2 regions of the Bacillus nitroreducens genome follow, and region 1 is predicted to be linked to the other one. Evidence: riboswitches for the same ligand, from Rfam matches in the RefSeq annotation. Region 1 holds a riboswitch; the other holds the start of a gene.
What was found. A riboswitch is a leader RNA that binds a small molecule or an ion and turns the genes downstream of it on or off. The one in region 1 is predicted to bind S-adenosylmethionine.

Region 2: another riboswitch for S-adenosylmethionine. It lies ahead of ACWPVE_RS18775 (hypothetical protein); the one in region 1 lies ahead of ACWPVE_RS17920 (Fur-regulated basic protein FbpA).

Annotation. Positions count from the first base shown of each region.
Region 1 is NZ_CAXHYI020000003.1:2,870,626-2,878,063, reverse strand. It holds gene ACWPVE_RS17940 (ABC transporter ATP-binding protein) at 1-817, opposite strand, end outside; gene ACWPVE_RS17935 (hypothetical protein) at 1,043-1,879, shown strand; gene ACWPVE_RS17930 (Rrf2 family transcriptional regulator) at 2,028-2,456, opposite strand; gene ACWPVE_RS17925 (NAD(P)-dependent oxidoreductase) at 2,610-3,245, shown strand; SAM riboswitch class I at 3,491-3,594, shown strand; gene ACWPVE_RS17920 (Fur-regulated basic protein FbpA) at 3,677-3,874, shown strand; partial or broken gene ACWPVE_RS17915 (3-ketoacyl-ACP reductase) at 3,981-4,073, opposite strand; gene ACWPVE_RS17910 (YcdB/YcdC domain-containing protein) at 4,083-5,573, opposite strand; gene ACWPVE_RS17905 (thermonuclease family protein) at 5,782-6,474, shown strand; gene ACWPVE_RS17900 (NupC/NupG family nucleoside CNT transporter) at 6,555-7,438, shown strand, end outside.
Region 2 is NZ_CAXHYI020000003.1:3,044,827-3,052,264, forward strand. It holds gene mmsB (multiple monosaccharide ABC transporter permease) at 1-450, shown strand, start outside; gene ACWPVE_RS18755 (hypothetical protein) at 649-1,104, shown strand; gene ACWPVE_RS18760 (GyrI-like domain-containing protein) at 1,167-1,652, shown strand; gene ACWPVE_RS18765 (cation:dicarboxylate symporter family transporter) at 2,135-3,298, shown strand; gene ACWPVE_RS18770 (threonine aldolase family protein) at 3,328-4,359, shown strand; SAM riboswitch class I at 4,560-4,660, shown strand; gene ACWPVE_RS18775 (hypothetical protein) at 4,859-5,203, shown strand; gene ACWPVE_RS18780 (acyl-CoA dehydrogenase family protein) at 5,520-6,755, shown strand; gene ACWPVE_RS18785 (hypothetical protein) at 6,757-6,921, shown strand; gene ACWPVE_RS18790 (LLM class flavin-dependent oxidoreductase) at 7,041-7,438, shown strand, end outside.

The sequences.
Region 1 (7,438 bases):
AACGATTGATTGCAGCAACATCATCCAGTCGTTCATAGATATTAATTTCCGTTCCATTCACGACTTGATAATCTTTGATTCCTAATTCATCGAGTACTACGATTGCATGTTCAACCTCTGTTGTTTCTAGTTCAATGTACCTGCGTGTTTCTCGTGCTAGCTCTTCTTTTGAAAATTCACGAATAAGTTTTCCTTCATGTAAAATGCCGTAATGTGTCGCGAGTTGGGAGAGCTCATCAAGTAAGTGGCTTGATAACAGTACGGTGATTCCACGTTCTGTTACCAATCGTTGAATAATCTCTCGCATCTCGACAATTCCAGATGGATCTAGTCCGTTTGTCGGTTCGTCTAAAATTAAAAATTCAGGGTTAGTAATCAAGGTTGAGGCAATCGCTAAACGTTGACGCATTCCTAGTGAAAAGTTTTTTGCTTTCTTCTTACCCGTGTTACTAATGTTCATTAATTGAAGCAAATCGTCAATTTCTCGGTCACTTACTCCACCATTTGCTGCTTGAACTCGTAGATTATCTCGAGCTGTTAATTCAGGGTAAAGCGCTGGTGTTTCAATGGATTGCCCCATTTTACGACGTGCACGTTGTAACCCTTTCGTCCCTGTTTCTCCGAACAGTTCAATCGATCCCTCATCAATCGTAATTAATCCCATTACCGTCCGCATGAATGTTGATTTACCTGCGCCATTTTCACCAATCAATCCGTAAATCATCCCTCGTTTTATTTCAATTGATACTTTATCAAGTGCCCTGTGTTTTCCATATATTTTCGAAACGTTCGTTGCTTTAAGAATTGTATCAGACATAACTGTCATCCTTTCAGGTGTTGATAAGCTTAGTATAGGTAGTATGTATAAATAAATAGACTAGAAAAGTATAAAGAAAGTGTAAAGAAAACACTCCATGATAGAACGATTAGTATTTAGGTATGTTTATTCAACTACAGATTAGTTCAATATGTGAAACTATTTTACTATTTATCCGTAAATAGATAGACTAATTAGAATAGTGCACAAACTGGAGGGGGCATTTTGACATTTAAAAATGGAATTCTACGTATATTTATTGTTTTATTGTTTATCGTAACTGCTTGTTCAACTAATGATGTTCAAGAACACTTATCAAACGTTAATGATGCACGTAATAAAACAACACAATTAGAAAATGGAAGATTCTCTTATACATATGTTGTAGAAAATGAAAACGAAGAAAATACAACTCAAATAACGAATGGAATCTTCGTTGTTAATGGTGATTATATTGATTGGCAAACAGATCTAGTGCTTGGCGAAGGAGAAGATGTAACTCTTACAGCTATTATTCAAAAGGATAGAAAGCAATATCAGCGTTTTGGACTAATAAATGAGGATTATCAGTTTATTGATAATGAGAATAAACCATTAACTGAAGAACTGGAGTGGCAAATCGTAAATGACGATGCAGCTGGATACCCTGATTATCTGGAATCCTTAATGAATCTGGAATTGAATGAGAAACAGATTGAAAAAGTTGAGAAAATAGAGGAAAGCGATGGAATGAGTTATACAATTATTTATAATGATTCATTCTTATCAACCCTTAAGCAGAACAATATTTCCATAATAAACGAACAGTTGGACAAGGCGAAAGAAGCAGATGCTGGTCCTCACGTAATTAGTACTTTTGAAACTGCTTTATCCAACTTTGAAAATATCACCTACAAAAATTTCAAACTAGACTTAAAAATAGATAAATCGGGTGTGTTGTTTGAAAAAGAGTTGCAAAGCAGTTATGAACAACTCATAAATGATGTACCGCAGAATATAAAAATAATGGAGAAAGTAGAGATAATGGAGTATAACCAAGCAGATATGAAGATTGAACTTTAGTATTTTTTTATGCCCTTTACATTCAAATAAAAACCAAGAAGTGTGCTTACACATCATGGCGGAGTACATTTTCTGGACTTCCAAAATAATGGAAGTCCAGTTTTTTATATAGTATCAACATGAACCACTTTCTCTTGATACCCTACCTTTACGTCCCATTAAGATTCATTCCATCTATGATATCCTCTAGAGTTACGTTTGCTAGAACTTTTTCCATTGCAAATTGTGCTTGTGCAAATAGAGGTTCTATGGCATTTTGAATATTTTTTCCAACAAGACAAGATGGATTTGGATTGTCATGCACACTAAAAAGCTCACCAGCACGTACGACATCGACTGCTTTATAAACATCTAACATCGTAATTTCTGATGGGCTCTTTACTAGCTTTGCACCCGCAACACCTGGATTTACCTCAATAAGGTTCGCTTTTTTTAACATTCCCATTATTTTTCTAATCACCACTGGATTCGTGTTCACGCTTGAGGCTAGAAAGCTTGAAGAACTCTCGCCTTCATCATTCATGTGAATAAGGGATAGAATATGAATTCCAACAGAAAATCGACTACTGATGGACATTGTTTGTCCCCCTTCTTTCATTCGATACATATTTGTACATTCCCTATTATACCTTAAAAGGTAAAAGTGTTGACATTTAACATAACCTGTAACTATAATCATTACATGTAACAAGATAAATTACAAGTTAAATCATATCGGAGGTTATCTATCATGAAAGTTGGAATCATTGGTGCAAGTGGGAAAGCAGGAAGTCTGATATTGAAAGAAGCTCTTGAAAGAGGACATGACGTTACAGCAATTGTTCGTGATGCTTCTAAAATACAAAACAAACAAGTGGCAGTAATTGAAAAAAATATTTTAGATTTAAAAACAACCGATATTGAGTATCTCGATGTTGTGGTAAATGCTTTTGGTGCCCCCCTTGGAGAAGAACAAGCACATGTTGATGCGGGCCACGCCTTAATTGAAGCGGTGAAAGGAACAAATACAAGAATCATCGTGGTTGGTGGCGCAGGTAGTCTTTATGTGGATGAGGCAAAAACCGTTCAACTTATCGATACGCCAGAATTTCCAGATTTCGTTAAGCCGACAGCAAAAGGTCAAGCACGAAACTTTAAAGAATTACAAGAAACATCTGATATCACATGGACATTCATCAGTCCTTCCGCTGTTTTCGATCCAGAAGGAAATAGAACTGGGAGTTATGTGGCTGGAGGGGATAACCTACTTGTGAACTCAAAGGGTGAAAGCTATATCAGTTACGCCGACTTCGCTATTGCAGTCGTTGACGAAATCGAAAACCCAAAACATATCAACTCAAGATTCACAGTTGTCGGAGAAAACTAAGATCTGGAAATCAACTAAAGATTAAGTAAGTGAAAAAGAGACAAGTCCGTCAAACCAATTCGGTTTCGAGAGACTTGTCTCTTCTTTATTCTTTGAGACTCCCCTACGGTATAATCATTGGTATTTTTTCATTGCAATCCAATAGGACAATCAAAATTGTTACAATGATTTTACATTTAATTGAAAAAAACACAAATTAAAGTAGACATATCGGAATAATATGATTATACTATAAGTAAATTATAAACTTATCAAGAGAGGTGGAGGGACTGGCCCTGTGAAACCTCAGCAACAGATTCTTAGAATACTGTGCTAAATCCTGCAAGCTAACATGCTTGAAAGATAAGTGAGGTTAAGATCAAATAAAAAAAACCTCTTCTTATCTTATCTATGGTTTATCATTTGCCAATTACGAAAGGAGAGGTATTATTATGGCCTTATTAAAAGAAACGGTTGAAAAACGCAAAAATGAAATGATTCGGAAGTTGATTGAGTCCAATCATTATAAAAAAAATGGAAAACATCTCTTTGAACTATCACTGTGCGAATTAGAACATGAATACTTTAAAATCCAAACGAAAGGTCACCCTCACACTGGAGAAGGGTCGATCCGATGGAAAAACTTTTAAGGCTTACTTACATGTTCATGGAGTCTAGTATTTTCATCGTGGCAGGATGAACAAATAAATAAGAAAAAAGCTTGGGGGAACGTCACACCCAAGCTTTTTTTCTTATCTAATAGGCCGTCCACCCAGCATCTCCTGTTATAACTGTACCGTTAATGAAACTTGCTTCGTCAGAGGCTAGGAATAATGCGATGTTTTCTAACCATTTTCATTAATTAAAGAATGTCGCATCTCCTACGTCTACATACATTGCTTTTCCAGTAACCGCGTCAATTGCACGTACATGGCCAACGGTAGTAGGAAAATCTGGGACATATGCGAGTGTATATATAGACTTTCCATCATCATTATACTCTCGGATGAACATACGTTCCATTTTCAGATGTTTTTTATAAATTTCCTTCGCTTCCGTTCTCGAGATCACGGGTGATGTTGGTAGCTTTTTATAGAGGGCCTCATCTGGAATATCCAATTGAACATGCTTGATTTTCTCAGTATACTTCCCTACAGAAATAAATGATACATGCCCATCTACTCGGACCCCATTATGGTGGAGATGAAAATAAAAGGTATAGGTATCTTCATGTTCTATTAACTCCTCGCTCCAATCATCCTCGAGTTCATCCTCGTCACATATATCATTAGTGAATTCCTCGTCTCCGAAATCCTCTTCCTCTGTGTCTTCCATCTCCTCATCAAATTCTCCATTCTCGTCTTCAAATACCTCTAATCGATACCTTTCATGTGTATCAGGAAATAACGTAAACATCATTTCCAATGCCCGTTCCTTCGCACTTGCTAACTCGACTTTTACTCCTTCATTTGCAGATTCCTCACCACTTACGACCTGAAGAAGCCTATTCGATTTTTCATCAAAACAAAGCTTGATAACATGATCATCAATTTCATCCATGTCGAATGTATACTCTTCTACCTCATCATGCATAGACCATATTTCCACTCGGTAACCCTCTTTAACTTGTTTGCCTAAGAGCTGATATGCATTGGTTATACCGATTAACTCATATATGCTATCATTAGGAACCTCGATTTTTTCAATCGGTGAATCCAATTCAAACCCTTCTCGTATACTCGAGATTTCAGAGCCATCAACAGGAATCTCCATCGTATGCTCGATCACACTGTAGGCAAGATGGTATTGATTATCACCATTCTCGTAAACATCACGATCAAACTTTTGAATGTTCAACTCAAAATCAAGTGCCTCAATATATTTCTCTAAAGCCTCTTTTTCTGAAACAACAATATCAGAATAACGAATCTCGTAATCTTCCTCATCACAATAAAAACTCGTAATTTCTCCGGATGTCGATACAGATACTGTAAGTCCAGTACTATGGATAAAGATTCCGTATTTCTGATCTCGTTTTTCATAAGTAATCATGTAGGGATTATCCAAATCAAGGATTCCAGAAAGCTCATATTCCGTTTGACCCGGATAGAAGGTGTCCACAAATTTTTGCGCAATCGCTGCGATTTCTTCCTTCGCAAGTTTGCCTGCAGATGGTTCTTCAAATAATGAAAATCCAATAAGTTCTCCATTTTCGTTAATGGAATAACCTCCAATTTCCACATTCGTTCTTGCATCAACTATCTCATAGCCTCCATCATCAAACTCAGACTTTTTCGCAATTGCTTTAACTGGTAAAAAGACTTGTAACTTATCCATTATTTCAATCATCATTTTCCTCCAATGTTGTCAAAGAACTCAATCCTTGCCTATTGTACATGTAGAATATTTTACCATTTTGATCGTGAATTGAAATATGTATTTTTCATATATCTTCCAATTATTCTCGGGAGATTCTTTTTCAACTCAATACTTGAATTTATCGGGATTTTTCATATGATTAATTAGTAACATAGTAAAGGTTGTAAAGGGAGATAACATGAAAAGTATAGTAAAAACATCAATCCTATTGTTATGTATAACATGTCTATCAGCTTGTGCAAATTCTAATAATCTAAAAGATTTTCAAAAACTAACAGAAAAGGCTGGACAAATAGGCGAAAGTGTTGATTCTCAGGAGCTAAAAGACATAAGTGATTCAGTTAATAATGTCATAGAAATCGCTGAAGAAATTGAAAATGTATCGGACGTCCTAACAAAATTACCTGACAAAGTTAATGAAGATAAAGTTGTATCAGCTCAAATTGAAACATGTTATGACGGAGATACATGTAGAGCTATTGTTAACGGAAAAAAAGAGTCGCTGCGATTTTTACTCGTGGACTCTAGTGAAATAAAAGGTGGACCGATGCCATATGCCGAAGAAGCCCGTGATTATTTAAATAATCTAATTGAAGGCAAGGAAATTGTTCTCGAATTAGGCAAAGGCAATAGCCGCGATAGATATGATCGTTTACTTGTCTACGCATTTCTACCAAATGGAGAGAGCATCCAAGAAATGATGCTAAAAGAAGGCCTACTCACCGTTCGTTATATTTACGAAGATCAAAAATACCTTGATGAATATATCTCTGCAATGGAAGAAGCAAAACGAGCAGAAATCGGAATATGGTCCATACCTGGATATGCAGGCTTTGACCAACCATATAATGAAGAAGCAGTCATTCACTAAAGATTAAGCCTGTCCTATTACAAACTTTTTTTCGTATATTCTTGTCTAAATATGATAAATCTACCTCTAGAGGTGATTTTATGAACATCATTTGGGGGATATTCGGAATATTGGTTGTTCTTGGGATAGGCTTTCTATTTTCAAACAATCGTCGTAAAATAAACCCACGTACAATCCTACTGGGATTACTAATTCAATTGAGCTTTGCCTTTATTGTTTTAAAATGGGAGGCAGGAAGAGCTGGACTTAATTGGCTTACAATGAGAGTGCAGGATATTGTTAATTTCGCTAATGAAGGTATCTCATTTCTATTTGGCTCCCTGTCTAATTCAGATGAATTTGGTGTTATTTTTGCATTTCACGTTTTAACCATTATCATTTTCTTTTCATCATTGATCTCCGTTTTATATTATCTTGGGGTTATGCAATGGTTTATTAAAATTATTGGAGGAGGCCTATCAAAGCTATTAGGAACTTCCATTACTGAATCAATGTCTGCTGCAGCTAATATCTTTGTTGGCCAAACAGAAGCACCTCTCGTCATCCGTCCGTATTTAGAAAAAATGACGAACTCGGAACTGTTTGCCGTCATGACAGGCGGTCTTGCTTCTGTTGCGGGATCAGTGCTTGTAGGTTATGCCTTATTAGGTGTACCCTTAGAATACCTTTTAGCTGCAAGCTTTATGGCTGCGCCAGCTGGACTTATTTTAGCAAAGATTATCCTACCCGAAACTGAGGATACTCATATTAAAGAATATAAAATGGAAAAAGACTCTGATTCCGTCAATGTGATAGATGCAGCAGCACGAGGAGCGAGTGATGGCTTACAACTTGCGTTAAATGTTGGCGCAATGCTACTAGCTTTCATTGCCCTAATTGCTTTAATAAATGGAATCTTAAGTGGTCTTGGAGGCATTTTTGGATATAACGCATTAAGTCTTGAAAGTATTTTGGGAATCATTTT
Region 2 (7,438 bases), 170 kb from region 1:
ATCGTCATTATTCTTATCGTGGTGTACACTTTCGTCATGAATAACACCGTCATGGGACGTCATGTATATGCAACAGGCGGGAACCAAAAAGCGGCTGATTTGTCTGGGATAAAAACAAAGCGAGTCGTATTCTGGGTATTTGTCAACAACGGAGTGATTGCTGCATTAGCTGGTTTAATGTTTGCTTCACGTCTTAATTCAGCCACACCTGCAGCAGGTAACATGCTTGAACTCGATGCGATTGCCTCCGTCTTTATCGGTGGTGCATCCATGGCAGGAGGCGTAGGAACGGTCATCGGTGCCATTGTTGGTGGACTCGTAATGGGAATCATGAACAACGGAATGTCCCTCATCGGAATCGGAATCGACTGGCAACAAGCCATCAAAGGCCTCGTCCTCCTCTTCGCAGTAGGATTCGACATCTACAACAAAAACCGCGCAGGAAAATAGTGAAACAAGGGGACGGTTCTGTCGTTCCCCTATTTTTTTCCATTTTCAAGAGTCTGAATTAAATTGTGAATTTTTGAAACTTTCTCGTTAACTTTTTCGTACTTTTTATAAGGTAGGGGTATGAGGTGACAAATAATCAAAATCGTGTTTCGTTTTTGAAGAAACCTAAGTTTTGCGTCACTTAACGGGGGATTGTTTATGAACAAGAAGGAAGTTTTTACGGCGATTGCTATAGTGATTATTTGTGTGGGTTACTTCATTAATGAACATTCAAAGAAAACGACATTTGCTGAAGTTTTGGAGAATGTAATGGATGAAGAGGAGATTGTAGAACAAATCACGATTTATGATCAACCAAGGCTTGTGACAAAAACTGTTACAGCTACAATAACGGATAATGAATTAATTGAAAAAATGTTAAAGCAAGAAATAAAGTTAAAAGAGGTTGACACACGAACACTTCCACCGATCCATACTACTTTAGTCATTCAAACGGATAAAGATTCATATGAAGTAGGCCTGGATGATATGAGCATAATGGTAGGTTCTGTAAGGTATGTGGTAGAAGGATGGAGCGATAATTGGAATTTGATAATCTTGAGAGCAGGTTTGGATTGGGAAATAATAGAATATACTCCTTTTAATTGGAGGTGAGTGCCATTTAGATGTTCGCGAAAGAGAAAATGTGCAATTATAAATGAGAGTGAGGAATTAGAGTGCGCTATGAAATTTTGTCTTTACCCAGCTATCGTGCAGTCGGATTAAAATGGGAAGGGACATTCTCTGAAATTGTGCCTTATTTAAAAAATGTCATTCGACAAGCAGAAGAACGTGCCAAAGAGTTAGAAGACAAATTAAACCCACATGTTCAGCTAGGATTATCGTATCATGTAATTGAGAATGGCTTTGTGCACTACGCCGTGTACGAAGTAAATGATCAACAAGAAGTTCCTGATGGAATGGTAGAAATTGAAGTACCTCAATTGACGTATGTGAAAACCACACATAACAAAGGCGAAGATATCAAGCGGACCTATACGGATTTACATAATTGGTTATTGAATAGTGAGTATAAAGCATATAGAGAAGCGGGTGTAGAGTACTTTGATAAATATATGCCCATAAAGCATGAACGATATCCACTCGATCGAGATCCCACTGATCCACACTTTGACATATATATCCCGATCGTAAAGAAGTGAAATTCCTCGATACTCATAGACTTATTCACGGTCGTCTTTACTGGTGTGGCGCTATAAACGAAAGGCAAGTTGTGTTGGACAACTTGCCTTTTTCAATTGCCCTAAAGATTTGTGAACTTTAACTTCTTTAGTGTAACAAGAAGAACTACACAGCCAATTTGTCCCACAACTATCGAACCATTGCTTTGCTCTTTGCCCTGATTCTGAATCTAGAAATGTAAAAAAATAGGGAAACGCTAGAACCGTCCCACTGTTTCTTTCATATCCTCTTTTGTTCGTTCATACAATGTATATTAAAAACTTCTCATAGTTTGGGAGAGTAGATGCCAGATTTGTCATATAGCCTTAATCTCAGATAGATCATTGTTTGTGCCATCTGGTATCGTTTTCTAGTTTGATATTTTTCTAAAGGTATCAACTGAACTGGTATGTAGTATCTATCTGATACTGAATACAACAAAATAAAGAAGGGGGAAATGTGTATGCCGAAGTTGGGACTTATTCCGAAGTTGATTCTAGGTCTACTGATTGGGATTGGGATTGGTTTTTTAGACATTGATTGGTTGATTCGATTAACAGAGACAGGCAGGGTGTTATTAGGTGGATTAATCAAATTTATTATTCCTCTTATCATTATTTCGTTTGTAGCTGCCGCCATTTCAGAGTTTGGGAAAAAGGCAGGGAAGTTATTAAGCTTCACTGTTGGGATTTCGTATATTGATACCATCATCGCATGCGGGTTGGCAGCTGGTGTGGCTTATCTGGTGATTCCGCTTTTTGCCATTGACTCAAGTTCAGGAGCAGATGCAGCAGCAATTGGTGCACCGTATATTGAGATTGAAATGACTCCAATTATGAGTGTAATGAGTGCCTTAATCCTTGCTTTTATCCTAGGTATTGGAAGTACGGTTGTAAAAGGGACAACTATTAAGAATGCGATAGGTGAATTAAGAGATATCGTTACCCTATGTATCAATAAGATTATTCTTCCGATTCTCCCTTTCTTTATTGCGTGTATATTCGCTGGAATCACTGCAAAGGGAGAGCTGTTTTCTAGCATTGGAATCTTTGGAAAGATGCTACTTTTAATTATCATTTTGCAGTTTGTCTGGTTATTTATTGAATACTCTGTAGCTGGGTTGATATCAAAAAATAATCCTATTCCGATGTTTAAGGCGATGATTCCTGCTTATTTTACAGCATTGGGTACAATGTCCAGTGCAGCGACATTACCTGTAGCCTTAAAACAAGCCAAAACGGTTCCTTACATGAAAAAGAGTATTGCAGACTTTGTAATTCCATTATGCAATACCGTTCATCTATCAGGTGCTGCCATGGCGATTACGATTAGTGCATTTACTGTCTCGCAAATGACCACGGGCCAATTACCACCAGTAGGTGTAGTGATTTCATTTATCATTTTATTAGGCATTATCGAGGTTGGTGCTGTCGGAGTTCCTGGTGGTTCAGTGCTAGCGGCGTTGGGAATCTTGCAGTCTTCTCTCGGGTTTGACGAAGCAGCATTAGGGCTAATGTTAACGTTATTTATGATTCAAGATAGTTTTGGAACAGCTACCAATGTGGTAGGAGATGGAGCTATTAGTATGGTCGTAAATAAGTTTTTTGGAAAAGATGAAGCTGTATAAAAAAGTTACAAGGAAAAAGGAGAATATTAGTGAAACGAATCGATTTACGAAGTGATGCTGAAACGATGCCAACTCAAGAAATGGTAGAGGCGATAACAAAAGCGAAGCTAGGCGATGATATTCTTGGCGAAGATCCGACAGTCATTGAACTGGAAAGGCTCGCTTCTTCTATGCTAGATATGGAAGATGCGATGTTGACAATCTCGGGTACAATGTCGAACCAAGTAGCGGTCATGACGATGACAGAACGCGGCCAAGAAGTCATCATGGGGAAGGAATCCCACTTATATAATCTTGAAGTAGCAGGGTTAGCTGCACTTTCTCAAGTCCAAGCGCGAAGTGTTTCCGTAACAAAAGGGGTTTATGATATAAACGAAATAGAAGAATCCATTCAACCTGTTGGAATTCAAGCAGCGGAAACGGGACTCATTTGTTTAGAAAATACCTATAACTTAAATGAAGGTTCAGTTGTCCCCCTCGAAAATATGAAGGACATAAAAGAAGTGGCAAAGCGAAATGGAATTCCTGTCTATTTAGACGGTGCTAGGCTCTTTAATGCCGCAACTTACCTAAATGTGCCAGCCTCGGTCATTTGTCAATATGCGGATGCAGTACAAATTTGTTTAACAAAGGGGTTAGGTTGTCCAATCGGCTCAATCTTATTAGGACCAAAGACCTTTATTCAAAAAGCAAAGAAAATACGCCAAAGATTAGGCGGAGGGATGAGGCAAGCAGGTATCATTGCGGCACCAGGAATCATTGCGCTTCAGAAAATGACAAATCACATGCAGAACGATCATCAATTAGCCAGTCATTTAAGTGACGGACTATCCACGATTCCAGGCCTAAAACTGCTCTCAGAACAATTCCAAACGAATATCGTATCCATTGAAATTGTACAAGAAGGCTGGGATGCCGATCGATTAGTGGATCTATTAAAATCTAGAAATATCTTAGTGAAGAAAATAGGCCCTAAAAAAGTGCGAATGGTCACACACCACCAAATCACGAAAAAAGACATAGATGCGGTCCTAAGTTACCTAGTAGAAAACCTAGGGTAGGTAGTAGAACAGGGGGAACAGGGGGACGGTTCTGCTGTTCACCTATTTTTTTACATTTTCACAAATGTAGGTCCTGACCGCCTGTATAGTAAGGAGGATTGGAATTCTCCCTATCCTACACTTTCATATTTTTCTGAAAAGGTAGTTGACAATGTTTTTAATATGGCTTATATTGTAAATTAATTAAATAATGAACAAATTACTTATCAAGAGAGGTGGAGGGACTGGCCCGACGATACCTCGGCAACAGGCTTTATAGTACTGTGCCAATTCCAGCAAGCGTATGCTTGAAAGATAAGGAGAGTAAATAGGACGAATCCATTAACCTCTTCTTATTTTGAAGAGGTTTTTTATATTTTTACTCGATTATAACCGAAAATTTAATATGTAGAATTGCTGATTGGACCACCAAAGGCACTGTGAGAATGTATATTTTTTCAGTGCCTTTGGTTTTTTTATTTTTAAAAACAAGAGAAAACACAAAAGGAGGACACTCATCATGGAAAAAGCATTACATGTGCATAACATTCGTATTAAAACAATAGGACATGATACATTTTCACAAAATGAATATCTGAATTTACCCGATTTGCAATTTTATAAATGGTGCAATGATCAGTATGGGGTAAATCGAGGTGTTTTTAATACAATCGATAACTGGTTTTTTGAAAATGGCATTATCAACATTCAACATCGTCGTATCTATCTTTTAGCATTTCTAGATCACACCTTGGAAGAAGGAATGAAGCAGGAACATGAAAAATTTATTCGATTTGGAAATGGAGGATTAACTAGACAGCTTCAGAAATTTTTCACGCCGAAAAAATATCAGTTTATAAAATGAAGAAAATTAGAAAATTGCATATCTGCCGATTAGACAACTAAAGGCATCTTTCTTTTCATTCAAGACGTGGGAAGTGAGGTGTCTTTTTAATTTGAAGAAAAAGTTTCGTTCTATGATTCAGTGCGATTCTGTATCGCACTAAATCTTACTATTCCGATGCGATTATTTAAAATAATTCGAAATTCCATACCGTAGAAAGAGCAAACTGAACCATTTAAAGGGGGTGATGCAAAGCCTCAATAAGCAGCAAGTAATAAAAAATGTACGATTCGTTTCACCAAATATTATTTACATGAAACCATAAGGAGGAAAAGAAATGACAGTAACATTAGAAAAAGTAAGAGGTGTATGGGGGAGTGCCCCTAGTAAGAACTACGAACAATTGGCATCAAGATTCCGAGGGGTTTTTCAACAAATACGAGAGGGTGCCGTTCAACGAGAAAATGAGAGAAAGCTGCCTTTTGAGGAAATCCAATTGCTAAAAGAAGCAGGATTTGGAGCAATTCGGATTCCACGTGAAGAAGGAGGCTTGGGAGCAACACTTCCAGAGTTATTTACTCTTCTGATTGAATTAGGAGAGGCAGATTCGAATATCCCGCAAGCACTGCGGGCACATTTTTCTTTTGTTGAGATGGTATTAAATTCACCAAAGGGTGAACAAAGAAGCAAGTGGATAAAGCGTATTTTAGACGGAGATCTTGTTGGGAATGCGTGGTCTGAAGTCGCTGGCGCGAAGGCTGGCAGCTTCTTAACAAATGTAACGAGAGGAGAAGGAGACCAGTTATTTTTAAACGGTACAAAATACTATTCAACAGGTACGATTTATGCCGATTGGATTCTTGTTTTGGCAACCCGTGACGACAATCATATCTTTGCGGTTATCTCAAGATATGCAAAAGGCGTAGACGTCATTGATGATTGGAATGGCTTTGGACAAAAATTAACAGCTAGTGGAACAACACGATTCACAGATGTTTCGATTAAGGAAGAGGAAATCTTAACAGAGGAGTTTAATGCGCAATATCTAGCTGGCTTTTTCCAAATGATGCATTTGGCAACTCTTGCTGGGATTGCCCGTGCAGCAGCAACGGATGTTTCAAAAGCTGTAGCAGAGCGTCAACGAACATATACACATGCAGCAGGTGCTCGTCCAAGTGAAGATCCACAAGTGCTACAAGTAGTTGGAAAAATACATAGCTTGGCTTATGCTGCTGGAGCCATTGTTGTAAAAACAGCCGAATCGTTACAACAGGCATATGAAGTCCGTCTATCTGGAGACGTTGAAAATGAAGAAGTGCTCAATGATGAGGTGGAAATTGAAGTTTCACAGGCTCAAACGGTGGTCAGTAGCTTAACACTTGAAGCATCAGAATTATTGTTCGACGCATTGGGTGCTTCCGCCACCTTACAAACAAAGAGCTTTGATCGCTATTGGCGTAATGCCCGAACACTAGCATCACATAATCCTCTTATCTATAAAGAGAGAGTGGTCGGGGATTATGCGGTGAATCAAACACGCCCACCTTATGTATGGCATGTTGGGAGGAGTTAAAATGTTGAAAATTTATAGAGTGAAAAATATTTTTAGCCGAGTAATCAAACTGTTCTTTTGGAAGATCCCTATTTTCTTTTTTAGACTCTCATCAAATAGATTATTGCTTTCTGATTGGAAAATCCCATCCCAAATGATTGGTGAAACGGGAGTTGACGTTAGGTAGGATTTAAAATTCCTGCGGGAAAGTGTGAGACTTGAGACCCCGCAGGAACAAATGTATAACGGAAATCACGGTGTGAAAGGGAACTAGCATTCATTTTTAATCATAATGGAGGTAAAAAAATGCCAAAGAAAAGAATCTATTTAAATGCATTTGATATGAATTGTGCGGGTCATCAATCGCCTGGATTATGGACGCATCCAGATGATCAATCATCGATTTACAAGGATGCCGAGTATTGGGAATACCTTGCTAGATTGTTAGAGAAGGGTCGGTTTGATGCCATCTTCTTGGCAGACGTTTTAGGAACATATGATGTGTATCAAGGTTCAAGAGATGCTGCGGTACGTCAAGGGGCACAGGTGCCTGTCAACGACCCTGCTTTTGTTGTCCCTATTATGGCACGTGCGACAAAGCATCTAGGATTTGGCCTCACCGCATCAACAAGTTATGAGCACCCTTATTCATTTGCAAGACGGATTTCCACACTAGACCATCTTACAAAAGGAAGAATAGGTTG